2 regions of the Rhodococcus sp. NPDC003383 genome follow, and region 1 is predicted to be linked to the other one. Evidence: riboswitches for the same ligand, from Rfam matches in the RefSeq annotation. Region 1 holds a riboswitch; the other holds the start of a gene.

The links. A riboswitch is a leader RNA that binds a small molecule or an ion and turns the genes downstream of it on or off. The one in region 1 is predicted to bind cobalamin.
Region 2: linked by a shared signal. The riboswitch ahead of ACWDTS_RS02040 (ABC transporter substrate-binding protein) and the one ahead of ACWDTS_RS03770 (VWA domain-containing protein) in region 1 are both predicted to bind cobalamin.

Annotation. Positions count from the first base shown of each region.
Region 1 is NZ_JBSFRG010000003.1:15,343-22,813, reverse strand. Features, by position in the region: gene ACWDTS_RS03780 (cobyrinate a,c-diamide synthase) at 1-1,402, opposite strand, end outside; gene cobO (cob(I)yrinic acid a,c-diamide adenosyltransferase) at 1,424-2,038, opposite strand; gene ACWDTS_RS03770 (VWA domain-containing protein) at 2,038-3,948, opposite strand; cobalamin riboswitch at 3,983-4,179, opposite strand; gene cbiE (precorrin-6y C5,15-methyltransferase (decarboxylating) subunit CbiE) at 4,220-5,431, shown strand; gene ACWDTS_RS03760 (cobalt-precorrin-4/precorrin-4 C(11)-methyltransferase) at 5,428-6,183, shown strand; gene ACWDTS_RS03755 ((2Fe-2S)-binding protein) at 6,295-6,777, opposite strand; gene ACWDTS_RS03750 (FAD binding domain-containing protein) at 6,770-7,471, opposite strand, start outside.
Region 2 is NZ_JBSFRG010000002.1:22,108-29,578, forward strand. Features, by position in the region: gene purT (formate-dependent phosphoribosylglycinamide formyltransferase) at 1-553, shown strand, start outside; gene ACWDTS_RS02015 (DUF456 domain-containing protein) at 550-1,035, shown strand; gene ACWDTS_RS02020 (FAD-dependent oxidoreductase) at 1,170-2,567, opposite strand; gene ACWDTS_RS02025 (Rv0361 family membrane protein) at 2,861-3,292, shown strand; gene ACWDTS_RS02030 (rhodanese-like domain-containing protein) at 3,342-3,752, shown strand; gene ACWDTS_RS02035 (O-succinylhomoserine sulfhydrylase) at 3,749-4,972, shown strand; cobalamin riboswitch at 4,994-5,128, shown strand; gene ACWDTS_RS02040 (ABC transporter substrate-binding protein) at 5,210-6,115, shown strand; gene ACWDTS_RS02045 (FecCD family ABC transporter permease) at 6,178-7,140, shown strand; gene ACWDTS_RS02050 (ABC transporter ATP-binding protein) at 7,137-7,471, shown strand, end outside.

The DNA of each region.
Region 1 (7,471 bases):
TGGCTTCGCGGTCGCCGTGGTGATGCAGGTCCGGGGCCTTCGTCCGCGGTCGGCGCGGGGGTGCGGGGACGGGCGTCGCGCCGCGCACGGCGTCGACGAACCGCTGCGCCATCGACGGGTGCCCTGCCCAGTGGGTGTGCAAGTACGACGCGTGCAGCGTCGCGGTCGCGAACCCGTCCGGCCGTCCGTTCAGCAGCCACCCAGGTTCGCTCCCGGGTTCGACTGCAGTGCGGTGGAATTCGTGACCCGTCACCCGCGTCCCAGCGACCGCGAGGAGGCTGTCGACAGGGGCGATCGCCGTGCGGTAGCCGAGGGTCAGGCGCGGCGTCATCCGGGCGGAGGCGTCGAGCACCCCGACCATGTCGGCGCCGTCGACATCGCGGCACAGGTACAGCAATCCCGCGCACTCGGCGACCGTCGGGACCCCGGCGCGGATCGCACTCCGAAGGTGTTCGCGCAGAGGTGTGTTCGCGGACAGGTCCGCGGCGTGCACCTCGGGGAATCCGCCACCGAGGTAGATGCCCGCGGTGCCGTCGGGAAGCTGTTCGTCGCGCAGCGGATCGAACACGACGGTGCGACATCCCGCGGCGCGCAGCATCTCCTCGGTCTCGGTGTAGCGGAACGTGAAGGCGCGACCGCCGGCGATCGCGACGACCGGACCATCCTCCTCCGTGCCGGCGCCGGGGGACCACGGTTCTGCGTGCAGATCCGGTGCGCTGCGGGCGATCCGGACGATCTCGGCGAGGTCGACGTGCGCGGCGATCCGGTCGGCGAGCCGGTCCAGCTGCCCGGCCGTCTCGTCGCGCTCCTGCGCCGGCACCAGCCCCAGATGTCGCGACGGGGCGCTGATCCCGTCGTCGCGCTGCAGAACACCCAGCACGGGGATCCCGGTCGGTTCCAGCGCGGCGGTCACCTCGTCGGAATGCCGCTGCGATCCGGCCTTGTTGAGGATCACCCCGGCGATACGGACGCCCCGGTCGTAGGACGCCATGCCGTGCACGACCGCCGCGATCGACCGCGAGGCGTGCGAGATGTCGACGACGAGCACCACGGGGGCCTGCAGGAGCGCGGCGCCGTGGGCGGTCGAGGCGAACCCCTCGGTGCCGAGCATCCCGTCGTACAGGCCCATGACGCCTTCGACGATCGCCAGATCGGCACCGGCCGCTCCGTGCAGGAACAGCGGCGCGACCAGGTCGGTGCCGACGAGGTGCGGGTCGAGGTTGCGGCCCGGGCGGCCGGTGGCGAGGGCGTGGTAGCCGGGATCGATGTAGTCGGGTCCGATCTTGTGCCCGGACACGACGTGACCGGTCACGCGGAGTGCAGCCATGAGACCTGTTGCAACGGTGGTCTTTCCGTGCCCCGATGCGGGAGCGGCGATCACCAGCCGTGGTATGGCTACCATGCTGTGCCTACCATGCTGTGCCTACCATTCGATGCCCTTCTGGCCCTTCTGTCCGGCATCCATCGGATGCTTGATCTTGGTCATCTCGGTGACCAGGTCTGCCGCGTCGACGAGCTTGGGGTGGGCGCGGCGACCAGTGATCATCACGTGCTGATGTCCGGTGCGGTGGACGAGGGTGTCGACGACCTCGTCGATGTCCACCCAGCCCCAGTTGATCGGGTAGGTGAACTCGTCCAGCACGTACAGCCCGTGCTGTTCGGCCTCGAGCCTGCGCCGGATCTCCCGCCATCCGGCGAGGGCGTCGGCGGCATGGTCCTCCTCGGTGCCGTCCTTGCGCGACCACGACCAACCCGACCCCATCTTGTGCCATTCGATGGCCCCGCCGGTGCCGCGTTCGTCGTGCAACGCCCCGAGCGTCTCGAACGCCGTCTGCTCGCCGAGCCGCCACTTCGCGGACTTCACGAACTGGAAGACCGCGACCGACCAGCCCTGGTTCCAGCCGCGCAGCGCGAGACCGAACGCGGCCGTCGACTTGCCCTTCCCGTCGCCGGTGTTGACCATGAGCAGCGGCCGGTTCCGGCGTTGCCGGGTGGTGAGACCGTCGTCGGGGACCGCGATCGGTTGTCCCTTCGGCATCAGGCGGCCCTCCCTCGGATCGCGGTGGTGATGGCGTCGGCCTGCACGTCGCCGACCGCGACGTACTCGGCACCCAGACGTTCGGCGAGCCGTCGTGCGAGTCCCATCCGGAACCGGCCGGTCTCCGAGTCCAGAACCACGGAGGAGATGCCCTGTGCGGCAATGAGTTCGGCGGCAGCGAGTGAGCGGTTCACGGCGTCGGGACCGGCGGTGGCGCGACCGTCGGTGACGACGACGAGCAGCGCCCGCCGGTCGGGATCGCGTAAGCGGTGCCGTCGAATGGTCTCGGCGGCCTCGGCCAGCCCCTCCGCCAGCGGCGTGCGGCCGCCGGCGGGCAGTTCCCGCAACCGGGTCGCGGCGACGTCGACGGAGTTCGTCGGAGGCAGCAGCAGATGCGCGCCGTCGCCGCGGAAGGTGACGAGCCCGACGGTGTCGCGGCGGCGGTAGGCGTCGAGCAGCAGCGACAGGATCGCGGTCTTCACCTGCGTCATCCGTGCTTTCGCGGCCATCGACCCGGAGGCGTCGACGCACAGCAGCACCAGGTTGGCTTCCTTGCCTTCGATGACCTTCCGCCGCAGCTCCCACCCGTGTGCCTTTGTGGCGGTCCCAGCCGCCACAAAGGCACACGGGCGTGCGGCGGTGGCGCGGATGGTCGCGGGCAGGTGGATCGGGCCGGAGTCGCCGTTGTGCTCCCCGACCGTGCGGCCGATCGTGGTGCGTGCCCGCGACCTACGCCCCGCCGCTCCGCGACCGGTCCGGTCCGCGGTCAGCAGGCGGGCACGATAGGGCTCGGCGGGGGCCGTCACCGTCGTCTCGGCGGGCCGACCCTGGGGATCCTGGCCGGAGGTGTCCGGGCCCTCGCAGCCACCACCGCCCGGATCGTCGTCGGGGCCGTCGGGCTCGCCGCCGTCGTCGAGCAGGTCGTCGAGCAGCCGGTCGTCCATCCCGGGGGAGTCGAACGGATTGCGGCGACGCCGGTGCGGCAACGCGAGTTTCGCCGCGACCGCGATGTCCTCGCGGGTCACCTCGCCGCGCCCGCACCACGCGGCGTGCGCGACCGCGGCCTTCGCGGTCACCAGGTCGGCGCGCATCCCGTCGACGTCGAACGCCGCGCACACCTCGGCGATCGCGACGAGCGCGGCATCGGGCAGGCGGACGTGCGGGAGCCGGAGCCGGGCATCGGCGATGCGACGCGACAACGCGGCCTCGGCGTCGGACCACTTTGCGACGAATCCGTCCGGGTCGGCATCGAACGCCAGGCGACGCCGGACGATCTCCGCACGCTGCGCGGGATCACGTGGCGCCGCGACCTCGACGGTGAGCCCGAACCGGTCCAGCAGCTGCGGCCGCAGCTCGCCCTCCTCCGGGTTCATCGTCCCCACCAGGACGAACCGGGCCGCGTGCGTGACGGAGACACCGTCACGCTCGACGGTCGAACGACCCATCGCGGCGGCATCGAGCAGCAGATCGACGAGATGGTCGTGCAGCAGATTCACCTCGTCGACGTAGAGCACGCCGCGGTGCGCGAGCGCGAGCAGTCCGGGCTCGTATTCCGCGGTCCCCTCGGCCAGCGCCTTGCCCAGGTGCAGCGACCCGGTGACCCGGTCCTCGGTGGCGCCGACCGGCAGTTCCACGAGCCGGGCCGGGCGGGTGCGCGCGGCGGCACCGGCGGGGTGCGGACCGTCGACGCACGCCGGATCCGGGGCATCCGGATCGCACCCGAAACGACAGTCAGTGACCACGGTGACCTGCGGCAACAGTGCCGCCTGCGCCCGCACCATCGTCGATTTCGCGGTGCCCTTCTCGCCGCGCACCAGCACCCCGCCGATCGCCGGCGAGACGGCACACAGGGTCAGGGCCAGCGCCAGGTCGTCGGAGCCGACGACGGCGCTGAACGGATACACGTGCACAAGATCCTCCACAGGCTCCCGCTGGGACGTTCTGTCCGGCAGCCGAATCGAGGCCGGTATTCGGACTTCCCGGTCGAGCGCCGTGCGATCGCCTTCCCGGACCGACGGTCCAGTGGCTGCGCTTACGCGCGTGATCGACGACTCCCGGGTCACCGCAGCGGGCCTGTGCCGGATTCACACCGGCTTCCCGATTATCCCCTGTGAAGGAGCACCTCGATTGTCACTACCGCCGCCGAGTGTAGCCGGAGAGTCTCGGTTATGGTTCACCGCCATGGGTTCCTCGATCAATGTCGTCGGCGTCGGTGCGGACGGCTGGGACAGCATCACCTCCGAAGGGCAGGCGCAGGTGCTGCAGGCCGACGTGCTCATCGGCGGACGCCGGCACCTCGCACTGCTGCCGGACACGCCCGCTCTCCGCGAGCCGTGGCCGTCGCCGCTGCTCGCCGGTCTCGACGACCTGCTGGCGCGGCACGCCGGGCGCGACGTCGTCGTGGTCGCGTCCGGTGACCCGATGGTGTCGGGCATCGGCACCACGCTGATCCGCCGACTCGGATCCGGTGCCGTGCGGGTGATCCCGACGGTATCCTCCGTTGCGTTGGCCAGGGCCCGGATGGGTTGGGCCGCAGAGGATTGCGACACCGTCACCCTGGTGGGCCGCCACGTCGGCACATTGCGCCGCTATCTGACACGCGACCGCCGCCTCGTCGTATTGACCTCCGACGCCTCCGGTCCGGCGGAGGTGGCGCGACTGCTCGTCGACGCCGGTTTCGCAGACGCCCGCGTCACCGTGCTCGCAAACCTCGGACATCCCACCGACGAAACGCGCCGCGACGGGCGGGCCTCCGAGTTCGTCGACATGCCGGCCGCCGACCTGAACCTGTTGTGCATCGAATGTTGCGGAGCTGAAGGGTTTTCGACCACGCCGGGTCTGCCCGACGACTGTTTCGAGCACGACGGGCAACTCAGCAAACGTCCGATCCGCGTCGCGGCGGTGTGCGCGCTGGCCCCGAAAGCGGGCCAGGTGCTGTGGGACGTCGGGGCCGGCGCCGGGTCGGTGGGCATCGAGTGGGCCCGCACCGATCCACGCTGCCGCACCGTCGCGCTCGAGCACAACGACGCCCGCGCCGACGCGATCGAACGCAACGCCGCCCGACTCGGCGTCCCGGCCACGGTGCAGGTCGTGCGTGGTGCCGCCCCCGCCGTGCTGGCCGGACTCGAGACGCCCGACGCGATCTTCGTCGGCGGCGGAGGCAGCCGGCCGGGGGTGCTCGACACCTGCTGGGATGCGCTGCGCCCCGGTGGCCGCCTCGTCGCGCACGCGGTGACGCTGGAGACCGAGGCGGTGCTGGTCGAGTGGTGGAAGCGCCGCGGGGGAGAACTCACGCGGCTGTCGGTCGAACACGCCGCCGCGATCGGAACGTTCACCGGCTGGCAGGCGCTGCGTCCGGTGGTGCAGTGGAGTGTCGTGAAAGGTGGAAAATGACAGTACATTTCGTTGGTTCCGGACCGGGGGCGGCCGATCTGCTGACGCTGCGGGCGGTTGCCCTGCTGCGTGAGGCGCCGATGGTGCTGTACGCGGGCACCTACCTGGACGAGGAGGTGCTGTCGCACTGCGCGGCCGGCGCCGAACTGATCGACACCCAGAACCTCGATCTCGACGAGATCACCGCGCATCTCGTCGATGCGCACCGACGCGGACTCGACGCCGTGCGGTTGTGTTCCGGTGACCCGTCGCTGTATTCGGCCCTCACCGAGCAGACCCGGCGACTCGACGCCGCGGGCGTGCCGTGGGACGTCACGCCGGGGGTGCCCGCGTACGCCGCGGCCGCCGCGACGCTCGGCACCGAACTGACCGTTCCCGAACTCGCGCAGACCGTCGTGCTCACCCGCACGCAGGCCCGCTCCACCAAGATGCCCGACACCGAGGCGCTCGCGAAGGTCGCGGGGATTCGCGCGAGTCTCGTTCTGCACCTGGCGATCACGCGGATCCGCACGCTCGCGGAGGAGTTGAGCGCAGAGTACGGCACGGACTGCCCGGCCGCGGTCGTGGCGTTCGCGTCCCGGCCGAATCAGGTGGTGCTGCGCGGCACGCTCGCCGACATCGCCGACCTCGCCGAGGCGGCGGAACTGAAGCACACCGCGGTCATCCTCGTCGGCCGGGCACTCGGCATCCGGGAGCAGGCGGACGTCGCGTGCTCACATCTCTACGATCCGGCGCGCGACCGGGTGCGCTGACCTGCCCCTCCGCCCGAGCGAGCGGTACACTCACTCGCTCAGATCGACTGAATGTACCGTTCGCTCGGAAGAACGGGAGAGAAATCCCGGCCCCTGCCCTCGGCCCCTCGTTCAGTCGTCGGCAGCGACGGTGCCCGCGGCCGCCTTCACGGCCGCGATGATTCCCTGATAGCCGGTGCAGCGGCAGATGTTCCCGGACAGCGCTTCCCGGATCTCGTCGTCGGTCGGGGACGGGTTGTCCCGCAGGAATGCGCTCGCGGTGACGACGAAACCCGGTGTGCAGAAGCCGCACTGGAGACCGTGGTGATCGCGGAACGCGGCCTGGACCGGTGACAGCGTGCCGTCGGGTTCGGCGATCCCCTCGATGGTCGTGATCTCGGAACCGTCGGCCTGCACCGCGAACACCAGGCACGCGCGGACCGCTTCCCCGTCGAGCATCACGGTGCAGGCGCCGCAGACCCCGTGCTCGCAACCGAGATGTGTTCCGGTCAAACCGCAGTCGACGCGAAGGAAATCGGCGAGGGTCAGCCGCGGAGGCACGGTGCGGCGAAAGCTCGTGCCGTTGATCCGGACCTCGATGTCGACGTCAGCCATGCGTTGCCTCCTCCACGGCGCGCTGCCATGCGCGCGCCACCATTGCCGTGCCGACACGCTTGCGGTACTCGACCGGACCGTGCAGGTCCTCGGAGATCGACTCGACACCGGCAAGAACGTCCCGGGCCACCATCTCCGGATCCTGCTCGGCCACAGCCCCGCCGGTGAGAGCCTGTTCGACGACGGTCGCGCGGGTTGCGGTGGGACCCAGCCCGAACGTGGTGATCGCACACCGTTCGATCGTCGAGTCCTCGGCGAGAGTCAACGCGACCAGCGCACCCGCGACCGCGAAATCGCCGCTGCGACGGGTGAACTCCTCGATCGCGTAGCCGCTGCGAGCCGGCGCGACCGGGAAGGTGATACCGGTGATCAGTTCGTCCTCGGCGAGGTCGGTGCTCCACATGCCGGTGAAGAACTGCGACGCGGGGATCGTGCGGGTGCCGCCGGGCGACAGTGTCTCGATCTCGGCGTCGAGTGTCAGCGCGACGGCCGGGTATTCGCCGGCGCCGTCCGCGTGGGCGATCGACCCGCCGATCGTGCCCCGGTTGCGGATCTGGAAGTGCCCGATCAGCGGGGTCGCGCGCGACAGCAGAGGCACCGCAGTCCGGATCTGCTCGGACCGGCCGACCGTGCTGTGCGTGGTGCCGGCGCCGATCCACACCGAATCGCCGCGAATTTCGATGCCGCGCAAGGT
Region 2 (7,471 bases), on a different contig from region 1:
CGGCGACGTCGAGACGTTCTTCTGCGAGCCGATCGGGCACGTGCAGAGCCGCGGCGACTACATCGAGTCGTGGCAGCCGCAGCCGATGAGCGACGCGGCGCTGACCCGGGCACGGGAGATCGCGGCGGCGGTCACCGGCGCGCTCGGCGGCCGCGGCGTGTTCGGTGTCGAGCTGTTCGTCAAGGGCGACGAGGTGTACTTCTCCGAGGTCAGTCCCCGCCCGCACGACACCGGCCTGGTCACCCTGCGCAGCCAGCGGCTGTCGGAGTTCGAACTGCACGCCCGCGCGATCCTCGGGCTCCCGGTCGACACCTCGCTGCTCGCGCCGGGTGCGTCCGCCGTGATCTACGGGGGCGTCGACGCCACCGGTATCGCGTTCGAGGGCGTGGCCGACGCGCTGCGCGTGCCCGAGTCCGACCTGCGGTTGTTCGGCAAGCCCGAGTCCTACGCGCGTCGGCGGATGGGGGTGGCCGTGGCCACCGGCCCGGACATCGACACCGCCCGGGCCCGGGCGGGCGAGGCCGCCTCCCTCGTGCGGCCGGTCGCACCGTGAGCGCCGGCGCGGAGGCCCTCGTCGGCCTCGCGATCCTCGTCGGCCTGTTCGGGATCGTCGTGCCGATCCTGCCGGGCACCATCCTGATCTTCGGCGCGATCCTGGTGTGGGCGATCCTCACCGGCGGGACCACCGCGTGGGTCGTGTTCGTGATCGCGACGGTCGCCCTGGTCGTCACCGGCGTCGTGAAGTACACGTGGCCCGGCAAACGGATCCGGCAGGCGGGTGTGCCGACCCGCTCGCTCGTCGTCGGTGGGCTCGTCGGGATCGTCGGATTCTTCGTGGTGCCGGTGATCGGCCTGGTGCTGGGTTTCCTGCTCGGCATGTACCTGTCCGAGGCGCAGCGGCACCGCACCCATCGCGGTGCGTGGGATTCGACGGTCGAGGCGACCAAGGCGGTCGGCCTGTCGATGCTCGTGGAACTGCTCGGCGGCCTCGTCGCCGCCGGCGCCTGGCTGTGGGCCGTGCTGTTCGTCCTCTGAGCTCCGCGCGTGCTTGCTCAGGCTCGGCCTGCCGTCGTCCTGCCCGGTCTCCGAAACAGAACGAACGGTACACCCAGTCGATCTGATCGAGTGAGTGTACCGTTCGCTCAGGAAAACGGCGGGTCGGCCGCGGGTCAGGCCTTGTGGGGCTCCGACGCGCGGAACATGTCGTCACGCTCGACGACCTTCACGCGCTCGCGGCCCTCGGCCTCGCCCAGGCTGCGCTCGTGCGCGTCGAGGCGGTACCAGCCCTGCCACGTGGTGTACGGCAGCTCCCTGGCCTCGAGGAACGCGACGACGGCATCCGCGTCGGGCTCGGCCGGGGTGTTCAGCCGGCCCTTGGCGTGGTCCTCGAGCAGGTTCGCGACCGTCTCGTTCGCGTCGCCCTTGGTGTGGCCGATCAGGCCGACCGGGCCGCGCTTGATCCAGCCGGTGACGTAGGTGTGCGGCAGGAACCGGTCGTGGCCCTCGGCGGTCTCGTCGGCGACGACGCGGCCGGCCTCGTTGGGGACGGTGCCGGCCTGGTCGTCGAACGGCAGCTGCGCGATGTTCTGCGACAGGTAGCCCACGGCGCGGTAGACCGCCTGGACCTCCCAGTCGTTGAACCTGCCGGTGCCGCGGACGTTGCCGGTGCCGTCGAGCTCGGTGCGCTCGGTGCGCAGACCGACGACCTTGCCGTTCTCGCCGAGCACCTCGGCGGGCGACTCGAAGAAGTGCAGGAACAGCTTGTGCGGGCGGTCGCCCACGTCGCGGATCGCCCAGTCCTGCAGGGTGTTGGCGACCATGTCGACCTGCTTGGAGTTGCGGCGCGCGAGCTCGGAGCCCTCGTCGTACTCGATGTCCTCCGGATCGACGATGACCTCGATGGTGGGCGAGTGGTCGAGTTCGCGCAGCTCGAGCGGGGTGAACTTGGCCTGCGCCGGGCCGCGGCGACCGAAGACGTGCACCTCGACGGCCTTGTTCTTCTTCAGGCCCTCGTAGACGTTCGGCGGGATCTCGGTCGGCAGCAGTTCGTCGCCGGTCTTGGCGAGCACGCGGGCGATGTCGAGGGCGACGTTGCCGACGCCGAGCACCGCGACCTTCTCGGCCTCGAGCGGCCACTCGCGCGGCACGTCCGGGTGGCCGTCGTACCAGGACACGAAGTCGGCGGCGCCGTAGCTGCCGTCGAGGTCGATGCCGGGGATGTTCAGGGCCCGGTCGGCGTTGGCGCCGGTGGAGAAGATCACCGCGTCGTAGAACCGCTTCAGGTCCTCGAGGGTGAAGTCGGTGCCGTAGTCGAGGTTGCCGAGCAGGCGGACCTGCGGCTTGTCGAGCACCTTGTGCAGGGCGGTGATGATGCCCTTGATGCGCGGGTGGTCCGGGGCCACGCCGTAGCGGATCAGGCCGAACGGCGCCGGCATGCGTTCGAACAGGTCGATGCTGACCCCGGGATCCTGCGCAGTGTCGGACTTCATGAGCGCATCGGCGGCGTAGATACCGGCGGGGCCGGCACCGACGATGGCGACGCGAAGGGGACGAGTCTGATCGGTCATCAGGGGTCAACTACCTCTTCGGAGAACGGACGGACGTGATTCAGCTTAATTTAGGTTGCCCTCTGATGGGCCGACACGGTGCCGCGGCAGACGGGCGGCGAGTGCGTGCAGAACGCAGCTGGGTGGGGAATCGCTTCAGCGACAACACATATGGGCAGACACACGACAGAGGTCGACGGCGAGACGTCGAACGAGGTGTGCGTAGGCCATGAACCAATTCCTACCTCGAGAGGGTTTATTGAGGCAAATGCGCCCCGACCGGCGGCAATCGACCTCCACCTAGGATCGGGGGCATGGCAGACAAGCGACCCGCACCCGAACCGGACCCCGACGAGCCCGAACGCAGCACCGCCGGACCGTTCCTCGGGGCCCTCGCCGTCGTGGTCGTGCTCATCCTCGTCGTCGTCGCCGGGCAGGTCTTCGGACCGTCCGACGAGTCCCTGAGCGACTCCGATCTGGTGTCCCGGACGGTCGACGACTACGTGCGAGCGCACAACGCCGACGACGACGATGCGATGACGCGGCTTCGCTGCGCCGAGCTGCCCGCCGATCAGGCTCCGCTCGCCGACGTCGACGGGGAGGCCACGATCGACAAGTTCGGCACCGTCGACATCGAGGGAGGCCGGGGCCGCGTCGAGACCCGCACCACCGTCGACGGAGAGCAGGACACGGTCGTCTGGTCGTTGACGCGCGTCGACGGCGACTGGCGGATCTGCACCGCCTGATTCCCCGCCCGCCTCGCAGGCCCCGACACGTCTGTGGAAAGCTGGTGCGGTGAGCTACGCAGGTGATATAACGCCGCAGCAAGCCTGGGAGCTGCTGCAGGAAAACCCGGATGCCGTGCTCGTCGATGTGCGTACCGACGCCGAGTGGAAGTACGTCGGGGTCCCCGAGACCTCGTCCATCGGTCGCCGCACCGTCTTCGTCGAATGGGTCGGCTACCCGAACGGTGCGCCCAACCCCCGGTTCGTCGACGAACTGCGCGAGGCCGGCATCGAAAAAGGGCCGGTCGTCTTCCTGTGTCGCTCGGGGCAGCGTTCCATCGGTGCCGCCGTCGCGGCGACCGCTGCGGGCCTGACCCCGTCCTACAACGTTCTCGAAGGATTCGAAGGCGCCCTCGACCCCGAGGGTCATCGCGGCGCCCAGGGCTGGCGGGCGGCGGGCCTGCCGTGGAGGCAGTCGTGAGTGCAATTCCCCAGGGTGGCGCGTTCCAGCGGCCACTGCCCGATTCGGTGCGCCCTGCCACGGTCGGTGTCCGCGGCGGCCTGCTGCGCTCCGGATTCGAGGAGACCTCCGAGGCGCTGTACCTCAACTCCGGCTTCGTGTACGAATCGGCCGAGGCCGCCGAGCAGGCCTTCACCGGTGAGGTCGACCACTTCGTCTACTCCCGGTACGGCAACCCGACCGTGAAGATGTTCGAGGAGCGGCTGCGGCTGCTCGACGGTGCCGAAGGCGCGTACGCCACCGCCAGCGGCATGTCCGCGGTGTTCACCGCACTCGGTGCGCTGCTCGGCCAGGGCGACCGCCTCGTCGCGGCCCGCAGCCTGTTCGGTTCGTGCTTCGTGGTGTGCAACGAGATCCTGCCCCGGTGGGGTGTGGAGACCGTGTTCGTCGACGGCGAGGACCTCGACCAGTGGGAGCAGGCACTGTCGGTGCCGACCACCGCGGTGTTCTTCGAGACCCCGTCGAACCCGATGCAGACCCTCGTCGACGTCCGCAAGGTCTCGGAGATGGCACACGCTGCCGGCGCGAAAGTGGTGCTGGACAACGTGTTCGCCACCCCGCTGCTGCAGCGCAGCCTCGACCTCGGTGCCGACATCATCGTCTACTCCGGCACCAAGCACATCGACGGCCAGGGCCGCGTGCTCGGCGGTGCCATCCTCGGCCCGAAGGACTACATCGACGGGCCCGTGCAGCAGCTCATCCGCCACACCGGTCCGGCGCTGAGCCCGTTCAACGCCTGGACGCTGCTCAAGGGCCTCGAGACGATGCCGCTGCGCGTGCAGCGCTCGGTGGACACCGCGCTCGAAATCGCCCGGTTCCTCGAGACGCAGGACGCGGTGAACTGGGTCAAGTACCCGTACCTCGAATCGCATCCGCAGTACGAACTCGCCCGGTCGCAGATGAGCGGCGGCGGAACCGTCGTCACCTTCGAGCTCGCCGCCGCCGAGGGCGAAGGCAAGAAGAAAGCGTTCGAGCTGCTCAACAAGCTGCGGATCGTCGACATCTCCAACAACCTCGGTGACGCGAAGTCGCTCATCACGCACCCGGCGACGACGACGCACCGCGCGATGGGCCCGGAAGGGCGCGCCGCGATCGGCCTGGCCGACGGGGTGGTGCGCCTGTCCGTGGGACTGGAGGATCCCCAGGATCTCCTCGAGGATCTCCAGCAGGCGCTGTCCTGACCTGGTAAGCCGTGGGCTACGCTGCGGGTGTCCTGTCACGCCGACAGGGCACCCGCTGCGTTTTCGGTGAAGCCGGTGCGAGTCCGGCGCTGTCCCGCAACTGTGAATCCCGTACCTCGGGTGAGCCAGGTCAGCCGGCGTCGCGGGCCGTACGTACTGGTCCTCGGACGAAGGACGGTGGCGTGCCGCAACGCATCCGTTGCAGCCGTGCTGTTTTCGTCCTCCGAGCAACGGAGGATGGCTGTGCCCCTCGACAACACCCGACGGTTGTTCGCCGCCGGCATCACGGTATTCGCCCTCTTCGCCGCCGGGTGTTCCGGTGGCGACGACACCTCTCCCGCCGGTGAGACCGACTCGGCTTCCGCCGACGTCCCGCAGGCCATCGTGTCGTTGAGTCCGACCAGCACCGAGATGCTCTTCGCCATCGGCGCGGGCGACCAGGTGATCGCCGTCGACGACCGGTCCGACTACCCGGCCGAGGCCCCCGTCACCGACCTGTCGGGCTTCACCCCCAATGTCGAGGCGATCCTCGGATACGAACCCGACCTGGTGGTCTCCAACGCCGACACGGCGGATCTCGTCGCCGGGCTCGAACAGGCCGGGGTCGAAACCCTGATCCTTCCGGCCGCCGAGGACTTGGACGACACCTACGACCAGATCGAGCAGCTCGGCGCCGTCACCGGACACGTCGGCGAAGCGGCCGAACTCGTCGCGCAGATGAAGACGGACATCGACGAGACCCTCGCCGGCCTCCCCGAACGGGAAACTCCGCTCACCTACTACCACGAGCTCGACAACACCTTCTACAGCGTCACCGACGACACCTACATCGGGCAGATCTACGGGATGCTCGGCCTCAGGTCCATCGCCACCGGTGGCGACGGCTACCCGCAGCTGTCGAACGAGTTCATCCTCGAACAGAACCCCGACGTCGTGTTCCTCGCCGACGGGCAATGCTGCGGCGTGACGCCGGAAGTCGTCGCCGCGCGCGCCGGCTGGAACGAACTCGGCGCCGTGCGCGACGGTCGCGTCTACGTCCTCGACGAGGACATCGCCAGCCGATGGGGTCCGCGCGTCGTGGATCTCGTGCGCGAACTCGCCGCGATCGTCGCGGCAGCACCGGCAGTCCAGCCCACACCGTGACCTCGACGCCGCGCCGCCGCGCCCTCGTGCTGGGTGGCGCGGCGCTCGTTCTCCTCGCCGCGATGCTCCTCGGGATCCTCGTCGGTCCCGCGGGGCTCACCGCGCGCGGCGTCCTGCTCGACATGGCCGATGCGCTGCCGTTCGTCGACGTCGACTCCGGGTTGTCCACGCGCCAGCAGGCGATCCTGTGGAACATCCGCATGCCGCGCGTTGTTCTCGGTGCCGTGGTCGGCGCGATGCTCGCGATCGCCGGAGCCGCCTACCAGGGCGTGTTCCGCAATCCGCTCGCCGACCCCTACCTTCTCGGAGTGTCGAGCGGTGCGGGTCTCGGGGCGACCCTCGCCATCGTCGTCGGCGGCGCAGCCGGATTCGCCGGGGTGCCCATGGCCGCATTCGCAGGCGGTCTGCTCGCGGTGGCCGCCACGTACATGCTCGGACGCTCCGTCGGCACCGGGCGCACCGAAGTGGTCATCATCCTCGCCGGTGTCGCCGTCGCTGCGTTCGCCAACGCCATCCAGACGTTCTTCATGCAGCTGCACGACGACACGCTGCGTCAGGTGTATTCGTGGATGCTCGGTCGCCTGTCCACCGACGGCTGGTCCGACGTCCTGACGATCCTGCCCTACGTGATCGTGTCGGTCGCTGTCATCGCGCTGCACCGGCGGACTCTCGACGTCATGTCGGTCGGCGACGTCGAAGCGTCGAGTCTCGGCATCGACCCGGCCCGCGTCCGTCTGGTTCTGGTGGGCGTGGCCACCCTCGGCACCGCCGCCGTGGTGTCCGCCAGCGGGCTCATCGGATTCGTCGGCATCGTCATCCCGCACGCGGTGCGCCTCGTCGTGGGTCCCGGCCACCGACTGTTGCTGCCGCTGTCGCTCATGGTGGGTGCGGCCTTCATCGTTCTCGCCGACATCGTCGCTCGCACCGCGATGTCACCGGCCGAACTTCCCATCGGTGTCGTCACCGCCGCGATCGGCGCGCCGTTCTTCCTGTTCGTCCTGCGTCGCAGCCGGGGTGTCGCATGACCGTGACGTGTAAGTCTGTGTCGGCCAAACGCGGAGGAGTCGAGGTCCTCCACGACATCGACCTCGTCGTGTCCGCCGGAACGTGGGTGTCGCTCGTGGGCCCCAACGGTTCGGGCAAGACGACACTGCTGCATTCGATCGCCGGACTGGTCGCCGCGACCGGCGACATCACCGTCGCCGGCGTGACGCCCCGCAAGTCCGGTCGACGCGCGGTGGCGCGGGCGGTCGCGTTGATGCCGCAGCGGCCGATCGTTCCCGAAGGGGTCACGGTGCGGGAACTGATCCGGCTCGGACGCACCGCCCACATTCCGCGTTTCGGCAGCGAGAAGCC